3 regions of the Endozoicomonas sp. Z74 genome follow, and region 2 is predicted to be linked to each of the others. Evidence: predicted binding sites of a transcription regulator. Region 2 holds the regulator's gene; each other region holds the start of a gene.
The links. Region 2 encodes sigma-54, which starts transcription at its own class of promoters, with help from an activator protein. Its sites were predicted from a motif close to TGGCACNNNNNTTGCTNT; they were not measured.
Positions count from the first base shown of each region.

Region 1: ACNRUY_RS14510 (urease accessory protein UreD) is a predicted target of sigma-54. The motif match lies at 2,289-2,306, and genes of this name have one in related genera.
Region 3: ACNRUY_RS19440 (CmpA/NrtA family ABC transporter substrate-binding protein) is a predicted target of sigma-54. The motif match lies at 2,783-2,800, and genes of this name have one in related genera.

Region 1 covers NZ_JBLYZI010000048.1:5,460-9,745, forward strand. Annotated here, with positions in the region: gene ureC (urease subunit alpha) at 1-599, opposite strand, end outside; gene ACNRUY_RS14500 (urease subunit beta) at 596-964, opposite strand; gene ACNRUY_RS14505 (urease subunit gamma) at 974-1,276, opposite strand; gene ACNRUY_RS14510 (urease accessory protein UreD) at 1,316-2,206, opposite strand; gene urtA (urea ABC transporter substrate-binding protein) at 2,708-3,937, shown strand; gene urtB (urea ABC transporter permease subunit UrtB) at 4,042-4,286, shown strand, end outside.
Region 2 covers NZ_JBLYZI010000032.1:11,008-15,293, reverse strand. Annotated here, with positions in the region: gene dcuC (C4-dicarboxylate transporter DcuC) at 1-1,016, opposite strand, end outside; gene ACNRUY_RS11380 (RNA polymerase factor sigma-54) at 1,470-2,957, shown strand; gene hpf (ribosome hibernation-promoting factor, HPF/YfiA family) at 3,076-3,387, shown strand; gene ptsN (PTS IIA-like nitrogen regulatory protein PtsN) at 3,463-3,918, shown strand; gene ACNRUY_RS11365 (F0F1 ATP synthase subunit B family protein) at 4,046-4,286, opposite strand, start outside.
Region 3 covers NZ_JBLYZI010000082.1:5,401-9,686, reverse strand. Annotated here, with positions in the region: gene ACNRUY_RS19445 (ABC transporter permease) at 1-864, opposite strand, end outside; gene ACNRUY_RS19440 (CmpA/NrtA family ABC transporter substrate-binding protein) at 1,258-2,598, opposite strand; gene can (carbonate dehydratase) at 3,078-3,725, shown strand; gene ACNRUY_RS19430 (hypothetical protein) at 3,817-4,286, shown strand, end outside; gene ACNRUY_RS19425 (cytochrome b) at 4,280-4,286, shown strand, end outside.

The DNA of each region.
Region 1 (4,286 bases), on a different contig from region 2:
CTGGCATTGCCCTTGCCCAGAAAGCCAATGTTCATGGGCAGGTTATCCACAGCCTGGAGCATTGTGCCCATATGCCAGCTTCCGGGTGTGCAAGTGGTGGCGTTAGTTCCTGTGGCCGGGCCGGTTCCTCCCCCCAGCATGGTGGTCACACCGGAGGTCAGGGCTTCATCAATCTGCTGTGGACAGATAAAGTGAATATGGGCATCTACGCCCCCGGCAGTGACAATCTGGCCTTCACCGGCAATCACTTCCGTGCCTGGGCCGATGATGATGGTTACTCCTTCCTGAACATCGGGGTTACCCGCTTTGCCGATGGCCTGGATTCGCCCGCCTTTGATGGCAATATCCCCTTTGACGATGCCCCAGTGATCCAGAACCAGGGCGTTGGTGATTACCGTATCGGCCACTTCTGTCCCTGCTCGCTGGCTCTGGCCCATGCCGTCGCGGATCACTTTACCGCCCCCGAATTTCACCTCATCGCCATAGACGGTGTAGTCCTGTTCCGGGCTGATAAACAGTTCGGTATCCCCCAGGCGAACTTTGTCGCCCACCGTAGGCCCAAACATATCCACATAGGTTTGTCGGTCGATGGTCGTCATGATTGTTCCTCCGGGTGTGCTGACAGCGAACCCATGACTTCGCCGCGGAACCCGTAAATCTTCTGTTCACCGGCAAAGCGGACCAGTTCAACCTGACGCTCCTGTCCTGGCTCGAATCTCACTGCGGTTCCTGCTGGAATGTTCAGTCGGAACCCCCGGGCCTTTTCACGTTGAAAGGACAGGGCCGGGTTGGTTTCAAAAAAATGGTAGTGGGAGCCCACCTGGATTGGTCGGTCTCCGGTATTGGCAATGGTCAGAGCCAGGGTTTCACGGCCTGAATTCAGCTCAATGGGTTCTGAACAGGCGATGATTTCACCAGGAATAACCCCTTGTGGGGACTCTGTATCAGACGCTTTATGAGACATGACGGCACCTCAGGCAATGGGGTTATGGACGGTGACCAGCTTGGTACCGTCTGGAAAAGTGGCCTCAACCTGCACTTCATGGATCATTTCCGGGATACCTTCCATAACGTCTTCCCGGCGGACCACCTCCCGTCCTTCATTCATCAGCTGGGCCACGGACTTGCCATCTCTTGCCCCTTCCATGATGTGCATGGAGATCAGAGCGATGGATTCCGGGTAGTTGAGTTTTACGCCCCGGTTTAAACGTCGCTCGGCAACCAGTGCGGCGGTATAGAGCAGCAGCTTGTCTTTTTCTCTTGGGGTCAGTTCCATGGAAGGGCTCCCGTTCTTATGGTGTTATTCGGATTTTGCTCAGGTATTCCAGATTCTGGGACAGCAGGCTTCCCGTCCATTGAACAGCGGTCTTATTTTTGTCCACAGGTGGGTAAACACGGTTCGGGCCTGCTCTGATGAGTTGCCAAGGTAACGGATAATTAACACACCGGCCCTCCAGGTAATGGCGGTCACCTGTTGCCAATGGTTGTCTTCAAGGAATGCATGCAATGCCGGAACGTCCGGTGCTTTATCCAGCGTCATTAGAAAAGAGCCAAAGACGCTGTGACGATTCAGTCCCAGCAGAGAGCGCTGGAAACCGGAGGTGGCATCAAACTGAAGTCTTTCCCGGTACAGGGGGCGGTGATCACGGCTCAGGAAAAGCGTCTGGGTGAGATTGCCCCGGGTAAATTGTTCACCGCTGGCCGTTCGGCCCAGGCAGATAATCTCCCAGCCAGCGTACTGGCCTGTGCCAGACAGCTCAATGGTCGTATTCAGTTCAGCCTGTGCCCCATCAAAAATAATGGTTTCCTGGGGGAGCCACTCCACTGAGGCCTGGTCACTGACGCTCAGATGGGTCGTTTGCTTTTGCTGCTGGCCGTTGCCATTGAAGTACACCTTGCCAGCCGCCGGGGTGGTGATCAGGCCGGAAGCGTCCCTGGCCACAGAGAAGAACTGGTTGAGCTCATCGCCCGCCACCAGGCCACCAGGAGGATGAAGAATGTACAAGTGGGCCAGGCTTTTTCCTTCCGGCCAGAAAGGCCGTTGAATCCGCAGGGGGCCATAATGGCGGGTTCTGCCCATCCGGGTCTGGCCGTTCACTGCTGACAGCTCAACATCAATGCCGGCGATCCAGCCTGCCGCTCTGGTTTCAGCCTTGGACTGATCCTCAGTGGAAGGATTGAGCACTTCATCAGACGGTAGCCGCATACTTCAGCCTTTTTTATTGGGGCCTTTATTGATAATCAGCCGTTGTTTTTATGCTTGAGGCTGGGAAGCCTGGAACGCTTAAATAGCAAAAGCCATTCCAGGCTCTCTGCTCCCCGCTGTTGCTGCTGGTATCAGCTTTTATTGATGCATTTGAAACAGCTCATTATTGACCATTTGGTTATTTGTTTTGCTTTATTCTGGTGCGCATGATCCAAAACGGTGAGCCGGATGCTCTGAAATATGGCAGACATTGTCAAGCCCCGGCCTGTGAGGCAGTTAAGCCATTAACGGTTCCTGAAGTCCCGATCTTAAGCCTTTCTTACGGAAGTGATCAGCATACAAAACATCCAATGGCACGCCTCTTGCTGTTCTGCTTCCCACATACCCGCACTGCAATAAAAAAACCAACACAACGAGGGCGATATGAAGCGTCAATTAAAAAAACTGAGTAAAGGATTGTTGAGAGCTTCGGTGGCTACCGCCGCTCTGTCTATTTCAGTGATGACCCAGGCAGCGGATACCATCAAGGTGGGCGTTCTGCACTCGCTCTCAGGCACTATGGCCATCAGTGAGACCACATTAAAAGACACTGTTCTTATGATGGTGGAAGAACAGAATAAAAAAGGAGGCTTGTTGGGCAAACAGCTGGAGGCTGTGGTGGTGGACCCCGCTTCTGACTGGCCGTTGTTTGCTGAGAAAGCCCGGGAATTGCTGGTCAAAGAGAAGGTGGATGTGATTTTTGGCGGGTGGACCTCCGTCTCCAGAAAATCCGTACTGCCGGTGGTGGAAGAGCTGAATGGCCTGATGTTTTACCCCGTTCAGTATGAAGGGGAGGAGTCCTCGAAAAACGTCTTTTACACGGGAGCCGCCCCCAACCAGCAGGCGATTCCTGCGGTGGATTATCTGATGAGTGAGGAGGGGGGCAGCGTCCAGCGGTTTGTCCTGGCTGGCACGGACTATGTCTACCCGAGAACCACCAACAAGATTCTGGAAGCCTACCTGAAAAGTAAAGGGGTGAAAGCCGCGGATATCCTGATCAACTATACACCTTTTGGTCATTCGGACTGGCAGACCATTGTCGCTGATATCAAAAAGTTCGGCAGTGCCGGTAAAAAGACAGCGGTGATTTCCACGGTGAACGGCGATGCCAATGTGCCTTTCTACAAAGAGCTGGGGAATCAGGGCGTATCTGCGGAAAGCATTCCTGTGATTGCCTTTTCCGTGGGTGAAGAAGAGCTGTCCGGAATCGATACCTCCCCTCTGGTGGGCCATCTGGCGGCCTGGAACTATTTCATGAGCGCAGAAAGTGAGGCCAACGATGAGTTCATCGAGACCTGGCAGGCGTTTGTGAAGAATGAGGAGCGGGTCTCTAACGATCCCATGGAAGCCACCTATATCGGCTTTAACATGTGGGTGGAAGCGGCCAGAAAAGCCGGAACCACGGATGTGGACAGCGTTCGTGACGCCATGTATGGCATCACCGTGCCCAATCTGACCGGTGGTACTGCGGTTATGAACACCAACCACCATCTGACCAAGCCGGTTCTGATTGGTGAGATCCAGGAGGATGGCCAGTTTGAGATTGTCTGGGAAACCCAGGGTGGGGTGATTGGCGATGCCTGGACCGATTACCTGCCAGAAAGCGCCAAGATTGTGGCGGACTGGTCTGCGCCAGTGAAGTGCGGCAACTACAACCTCGAAACCGGTGTCTGTTCCGGCCAGAACTACTGATCTCTTTTATTGAGAGCCGCTCTTTTGTTAAGAACCTCTTGTTAAGAGTCTCTGCCGCTGACTGGCTTCCTCCTTTGGGAAGCCGGTCATTAAAAGGCCTTTTTATGCGATATCGATACAGACGTCTGGTGTCAGGCTGCTTGCTTTTTGTCCTGCTGTTATTGTCCCGCAGTGCTTTTTCTGCCTCTGTGAAGACCCTTCAGCCTCTACTGGAAAAGAGTTCCTGGTCGCAGCTGGAACAGGTAGTCGCGGACTTGTCTGCTGCCGGGGATGAGTCCAGTCAGAACCTGTTGCAGTACTGGTTGTCCGGACAGCTTTATATAGAAAAAGCACACAACCGCCTGGTGGT
Region 2 (4,286 bases):
ATAGCACCAATGTGCTTCAGGCCGGTTGCGAATATCTCAGCACCGATAATCAGGCCAACCACAGGACCGAAAACAGCCCCCATGCCGCTGAGAAATTTATCGAACCCTTCGAGAGACTCTTTCACCTTTCTTGAACGCAGCAGCTCGCATAAGATGCCAGCAAACACACTGATCAACATGGCCATGACCAGATTCATCTTGATGGAAGAAACCATCATTTTGGAAAACGTCAGCAACAAGGCAAACGGAATCATCGGCAGCAGCGCGTAAAACCCGGGGGCTGCGGGTTTATCCGCCTTACCATCAGAGGATTCAAGCCCTTCACCTACGTGCTCAGCAGCAATGTACCCTTCCTTCAGGTCACAGCGACGCTGCCAGAAAAAGTGCAGTGCCGCAGCCAGCAAAGCCATAGGTACCGTCACCCAGGCCTGGTATCCCAGGAAGTACTCGGTAATATCCAGTCCGGACTGACTGGCGGCAAAGTTCGCATTCACCTGGGTCACACCGATTTCAAACGCTGCAGGAGAGGCAATCACAGCAACGGCAGAAGCTGGGCTCAGACCAATGTTTCTCAACACCGGATATAGAGTGACCATCAGCAGCAAACCCAGCCCGGTGGCAGAGGTGACAAACATCTGCAATACGACACTGAGCAGATAGCACAGAGCCAGCACTACATAAGGAGACCGGAAACGGCTGATCGGCTTGACCGCAAGGCGAACCAGCGCTTCTGAGGCACCAATGTGTGACATATAAGTGGCAAAGCCCCCACAGGCCATAATCGTCAGGCCAAGACTGGCCATCCGATAACTGAACACCGTGTTCATCAGCTGAAACAGATCAAAAGGCATAAACCCGGTTGCCTTGTCTGCCGGCAGAATGTCCTTGATCCCCATAAGAGCAGCAGCGCTCAGGAGAACAATGCCCGCAAGGGCAAGAGAGGCCGAGGCACTAAAATTTTTCACGATGGCATACACCACCAGCGCCACAATTGGTATAACGATTAAAATATCCATGGGATTCCCATCATCTTAAATTGACGGGCAGGCTATTTTTTGGACTATCGTTTGTAATTGATCGAAATCAATCCAATGGGTTATTGCCTCAACTTAAAAAAAAGCTATCGGGGTAACTCTCATTTCCGCCGTGGATAGCGCTGATAGCGCCCTGCAGGAAGAACCCATCGCTGTTATCCGGGCGGAAACTTCCCTGAGGTCTTCTCTCCAAAACAGGGTATTCATGACACTTTTTTATCTCTATTTTTGCTCATACAACTTTTTTCGGGCCTGACTATGGGTTTATAATCAGCCACACATGGAGAGTGGTCGCAAAAGCATCCGTGCTAATACTGACCAGACACCGGCGGTCTGAATAAGCTGACTGACAGTCATTGGGACTGGACTGCTGAATCAGGCGAAAAGGTGTTACGGTCTCCAGCGGACAACGAAGTAAAGGTATACGGTTGCCCTATGAAGCCTTCTTTACAGCTCAAGATGGGCCAGCAGCTGACCATGACTCCCCAGCTGCAGCAGGCCATCCGGCTGCTACAACTATCCACGCTGGACCTTCAGCATGAAATCCAGGAAGCCCTGGAATCCAATCCCATGCTGGAAGCAGAGGATAACCAGGCCAGTGATTCCGCTGCCGACGCAACAGCAGACAACGCAGCGGATTCCGGAGGCAAGGAAGAGCTGGTGGATCTGAGCGAAACCACCATCGAGCCTCAGCCCCAGGAAATGGCGGAATGGGCAGACAACATTCCCAACGAGCTGCCCGTCGACTCAGCCTGGGACGAGGTGTATTCCAGCCTGCCTGCCGCCAGTGGCGATGATGAATACGACCCCCTCTCCCGCTCCAAAACCGTGGAATCCCTTCAGGATCATCTTCAATGGCAGCTGGATATGGCCCCGATGAGCGACCGGGACCGTCTGCTGGGCCTGGCCATTATCGAAGCGGTCAATCCCGATGGCTATCTAACCTGCAGCATGGATGAACTCTATGTCTCCCTGCAGAGCCAGCTGGAAGAACTGGACCTGGAAGAACTGAAGGTGCTTCAGCACCGCATTCAGCAGTTTGACCCCATTGGCTGCGCCAGCAGTGATCTGAAAGAGTGCCTGCTGGTTCAGCTGCAGCAACTGCCAGACGATACCCCCCATTACCAGAATGCCGAAAAACTGATTCAGCAGCATCTTGAAGCCCTGGGGGCCAGAGATTATGCTCAGATCATGCGCAAAACCAAGCTCAAGGAAGATCAGCTGCGCGAGGCGCTTGGCCTGATCCAGAGTCTGACGCCCAAGCCCGGCAACGTAATCGATCCTTCCGAGGCAGAGTATGTGGTCCCTGACATATCCGTGCGCAAGGAAAAAAACCGCTGGGTGGTGGAACTGAACTCCGACGCTCTGCCTAAACTGCGCATCAACAACAATTACGCCTCCATGGTACAGCGGGCCAACAGCAGTCGTGATAACGTCTTCATGAAAAACCATCTTCAGGAAGCCCGATGGTTCCTGAAAAACCTTCAGAGCCGGAATGAAACTCTGATGAAAGTGGCCAGTCAGATCATCGCTTACCAGCAGGACTTTCTGGAACACGGTGACGAGGCCATGAAGCCTCTGGTACTGGCCGATATCGCCGAAGCCGTTGGCATGCATGAGTCTACGATCTCCCGGGTGACCACCCAGAAATACATGCACACCCCTCGTGGGGTCTATGAACTGAAGTACTTTTTCTCCAGCCATGTCAGTACGGCATCCGGAGGAGAGTGTTCATCAACGGCCATCCGGGCCCATATTCGAAAGCTGATTGCGGAAGAAAATACCCGTAAACCCTTGAGCGATAATAAAATTGCCAGCCTGCTGGGAGAACAGGGGATAAAAGTGGCCAGACGGACCATCGCCAAATACCGCGAATCCATGAACCTGCCACCCTCTAATGAGCGAAAGCAACTGGTGCCCTGATGTTTTTTTGCCCCAGGGCATCGCAAGCAGCAGGGAGAGTGTTAAAATCCATAATACAGCCAGTACGAAAATCCCGCGCACTGGTAAACATCTGGAAATGGGATCAGGAGAGCGTTACATGCAAGTCAACATCAGTGGACATCATGTCGAGGTAACAGAAGCTCTGCACGACTACGTCGCCAAGAAACTGGAACGTCTGGGCGCCCACTTTGACAATATCACCAATGTACAGGTGACTCTGAGTGTAGAGAAGCTGGTCCACAAGGCAGAAGCGGTTCTGCATACCCGTGGAGCCGATATCAACGCCACCGCAGAGAATGAAGACATGTACGCCGCCATTGACCAATTGTCGGACAGGCTTGACCGGCAGCTGGTCAAGCACAAGGAAAAAACGCTGGGTCGGATGCAGGGAGCCAGTGGGCGGCTTTAATCCAAGACGCCCCGAAGCGACCCGAATCTTGTCGTCTGACCAGCCCCACTATCCGGTCTCTTCAATAAAGAGTGTATGATCATTAATCACATCCTTACTCCCGGGCGCACCTTTCACGGTGTGCACGGGGTCAGCAAGAAAAAAATCCTTGAATTTATTGCCGAACGCATCAGCAGCGAAGTGCCTGCCATCAATGCCAAGGAGCTGTTTGAGGCACTGATTGCCCGGGAGCGACTGGGCACCACAGGCCTGGGCAATGGTATTGCCATCCCCCACTGCCGCTGCAAAGCCTGCCCGGAACCCATCGGGTTGTTTATGCGGCTGGATGAGCCAGTGGATTATGATGCGGTGGACCGGAAACCAGTGGATCTGGTCTTTGCCCTGATTGTACCGGAAGGGGAGAACCAGGAGCACCTGGATATTCTCAGGGCTCTGGCGGAGCGTTTTCAATCAGAGTCATTGCTTGGGGAGTTGCGAGCGACTGAAGATGCGCAGGCGCTGTATCAATACTTGACCGCTGCCCCAGCATGAGCATTGGGAACAGCAAAGCAAAACCCCCACAACAATCCAGTACTGAAGTGGGGGCTTTTTACCTAGGTCAGTATTCTAAGAGCCGCATGATTTAGCATGCAGACACTCAATGAAACAACTAGACCAATCAACCAACAAAGTAACTAACAATATTGGCCAGCATTGATCCAACACCCTTTTTAGGTGCCGAGGCTTCAACTATCTGATCAAGCTTGGTCAATACCTGCTGGTTTTGCTGTGCAAGCTTCATGTTTTCAACGGCTAATGCACTTATATTACTCTTAAGAGCCTCAACCTCAGGGGTCGCCTGCTTCTTGCGTTCAGCAGCCTTTTGCCGAATAGCATCCCTTTTCTCAGCTGCTTTTCTT
Region 3 (4,286 bases), on a different contig from region 2:
ACCAAACCCGATAAAGCCGATCACAATCACCGCCACCATAATGCGGGCCAGTGAGTTGGAGCTGCCATTCTGAAACTCATCCCAGACAAACTTGCCCAGCCCTGGGTTCTGGGCCAGCATTTCGGCGGCAATCAGTACCATCCAGGCCACTCCCAGAGAGAGTCGCATGCCGGTAAATATCATGGGTACAGAAGCAGGCAGGACAATCTTCTGAACGTGCTTCAGGGCAGGCAGGCGCAGCACGCGGCTGACATTCACCAGATCAGAGTCCAGGGAAGCCACACCCACCGACGTGTTAATGACCATGGGCCAGAGGCAGCAGAGCGTGACCGTGATCATGGAATTTAAAAAGGACTTGGCTACCAGGGGATCAGGGCTGACATACAGAGCACTGACCACCATCGTTACCAGCGGTAGCCAAGCCAGGGGAGAAACGGGTTTGAACACCTGAATGACCGGGTTTATGGCCGAGTTCAGGGTTTTATTGAGACCAACGGCGATACCAAGCGGGATGGCAATCACCGCCGCCAGCAGAAAGCCACTCATTACCGTGACCAGGCTGGTGATAATCTGATCAAGAAAGGTTTCCTTGCCCGTGTAGGCCCGGATTTTCGGCACATAATCCGGATCCTTAGCCACACGATCAGCATTGCGTTTTTCCTGCCGCTGATAAAAGGCCGCTTCCTTTTCCCGCTCAGTGACATGCTCCTGGTAAAGAGAACCAAATTGTTCCCAGACCATGGCCGGCCCCGGAAACTGCCCCAGAGAGGTGTTGATATTCCGGGCGGCTCCGGCCCAGAGCAGGAGAAAAACCGCTATGCCTATCAATGGCACCAGCAGTCCGCCTGACAACTTTTTCAGCATCTGCCAGCCTGCAGTCGTATACCACTGCACTGTACTGCGAGGCACCTCTGTTGATGGATTCATAGCGGTTGCTTCTGCCATGACAAAAACTCCTTTTACCCTTCAGGATGATTCGACTAACCGGTTAAGGAAGTTGCAAATAAGTCCTGTGCGTGCTCTGCAAGACAAACAGCCTGCATATACAAGGCGCAGTTTGCAGTTAATGGCCTTAGTCCTTAACAAAAACTGTAACGCAGTAGATGCGGGCTGTTTGTCTTGCCCTTCGGGGCCTCCAGGGGGATCCAGACTCAGCGTCTGCCTTTTTTGACAGGTGCCAACATGCCTGCAAAAGGCTTTCTTGATTCTGAATCCCCCTGGCAGGCCAGAGCGCCGCAGGACTTTTTTGCACCTTCCTTAAATCCGGTCACCCTGCTTCAGCCCAATGGTGAACTGGTTGATGTACTCATTGGGTTTCTTGCCGTTGTAAACCAGGCCATCAATAAAGTGAGTCTGTGGATCCCGGAAGCCGTCTTCGGAAGCAAAGTCCGGGAAGTCCTCTGCCTTAACCCGCTTTTCCCCCATCAGGGACAGGGCCGCTTTCTCATAGATATCCGGGCGATACACTTTTGCCGCCAGATCCTTGTACCACTGGTCGCTCTTATCCTCAGAAATCTGGCCCCAGCGGCGCATCTGGGTCAGGTACCAGATAGCGTCTGAGTAGTAGGGATAAGTAGCGTTATGCCGGAAGAAAACATTGAAATCTTCCACTGGACGCTTGTCGCCTTTTTCGTACTCAAAGGTGCCGGTCATGCTGTTGGCAATCACCTCATAATCCGCTCCCACGTAATTGGACTGGGACAGGATTTTCACCGCTTCCGGGCGGTTGCTGTTGTTGTTTTCATCCAGCCACTGGGCAGCACGAATCAGGGCGCGGGTCAGGCGAATGGTGGTGTTCGGGTACTTTTTGTAAAACGCTTCGGTAATACCAAAGACTTTTTCCGGGTTGTTTTTCCAGATTTCGTAATCGGTCACCACCGGCACGCCAATATTTTTAAACACCGCCTGCTGGTTCCAGGGCTCACCGACGCAGTAACCATAGATGGTGCCTGCTTCCATGGTGGAAGGCATCTGGGGTGGAGGAGTGACGGACAGCAGGGCCTCTGCATTGATCTGGCCGGAGGTATCCCCTTTGTGAGGCGCATAAAACCCCGGATGAATGCCCCCTGCCGCCAACCAGTAACGAAGTTCATAGTTATGGGTGGAAACCGGAAACACCATACCCATATTAAAGGGCTTGCCATCGGCATTGTATTTTTCCACCACCGGTTTCAGGGAGTCCGCCTTGATGGGGTGAACCGGGCGACCATCAGCCATTTTCGGGATATTGGGCTTCATCTGCTTCCAGATCTCATTGGAAACCGTGATGCCATTCCCGTTCAGATCCATGGAAAAGGGCGTAATGATATTGGCCTGGGTGCCAAACCCCATGGTGGCCGCCAGAGGCTGGCCTGCCAGCATATGGGCGCCGTCCAGCCGTCCATCGATCACGCCATCCAGCAATACCTTCCAGTTTGCCTGGGCCTCAATGGTGACGTAGAGCCCCTCATCTTCAAAAAAACCTTTTTCATAGGCGATGGCAATGGGCGCCATATCCGTGAGTTTGATAAACCCGATTTTCAACTCTTCCTTTTCGGGGTAGCCAATCTCAAGGGCATCCGCCTGTCCCCATACAGAAGCCAGACTGCCAACTCCCATCAGGGCAGTGAGCGCCACTGACTTTAACGGCTTGAGCCACTTCATTTCATCCCTCCCGACTTTCCATACATTCCCAATGCTGAGGCGCTTGTATCTCAGGCGTTCTCCCTGAGGTCAGGCCTGCAGATCAACCATCTCGCCAGCAATGGCCGATCAGAGTTGAGCCATTGCACCAGCCATCAGCCAAGCACCAAGCATGCCAATCCGCCAAAAAAACAATAAAAGCCTTTAAATACAATGCGTTAAACACGCTTCTGAGTGAGAAGGTTGCGCTCTCAACCCTGTATTGCACGTTCAGAAATGAAGCCACAGGCTTTGCCTGCCACAACCCGGCGCACCAAAGTGGAATGAGGGAGATTCAAAAAACCTGCAGGCTGTTAGCACTGCTCCTTTACAAACTGCTAACAACTCTGTGCTGGCCTTGAAAGCGGAGTATTGCTATAAACTTCGACTGCCTATTTCCCGGATCAGGAGACTGTATGCCAAGTCTGGATAACCTTCTAAAAAACAATAATGAATGGTCGGCCTCTATTCGTCATGAAGACCCGGAGTTCTTTCAAAAACTCTCCAAGCAGCAAGCGCCCGAGTACCTCTGGATTGGCTGCTCCGACAGCCGGGTTCCCGCCAACCAGATCGTAGACCTGCTGCCCGGGGAGCTGTTCGTGCACCGTAATGTGGCCAATGTGGTGGTGCATACCGACCTGAACTGCCTGTCCGTGATTCAGTTCGCAGTGGATTATCTGAAGGTTAAACACATCATTGTTACCGGTCATTACGGGTGTGGTGGTGTCCAGGCCGCCATGGAGAACTCAAAGCTCGGCCTTATTGATAACTGGCTTCGTCATGTCCAGGATGTCCGCAAAAAGCATGACCAGCGCATTGCTGCAGCCGGAGACCAGAGTGCCCAGCTTGACCGGCTTTGCGAGATTAATGTTCTGGAGCAGGTCCTGAATGTCTGCGACACCACCATCGTTCAGGATGCCTGGAACCGCGGGCAGGAATTGAATGTTCACAGCTGGGTCTACGGCCTTAAAGATGGCCTGGTGAGAGACCTTGGGCTCAGTGTCTCTTCCAATAGTGACATCGCATCCATGTACCCGGTTGCCCTTGAGGCTCTCAGTGGTTAACACCCCTGGCTTTTTGCCATAAAGAAGCCCGTTACCCCTCAGGTATCCTGTCTATACTTCCACCCGTTTGTTCTGCGGGTGGAATGTATTCATGCTGATTCTTTGTCGAAGAGCCTCCCTTATCCTTTCCGGCTTTCTGGTAACCAATGCAACTATGGCAGCAGCTCCCTCTGCAGAGAAACCACCTAGCGGCGTATGGGTACTTGAAAACAGTAATGATGACATGCCCTATGGAGGCCTGAAGCTGGATCGTCCCAATGCCTTTACATTGCTGATGTATGACAGTAACTGCCAGCTGTATACCATTAATGGCCCCATGAAAAAAAAATCGCCCCACACCTGGGAACTGAAGCACAATGAGGACTACAGCAATACTTTCCTGTTGACAAAAAAAGAAAAAAAGCTCGAACTGGTGGATACCGAAGGACAGAAAATGGTGTTTTCTGCCGCTTCTGAAGCTCAGCTGGCAAAAGGAATCAGCCAGCGATGCAGGCCACCTTCGGGCATAAAGTCAAAACCGGCTTTGAATACCACTACAGGGAAAGGAGAACACCATGGATA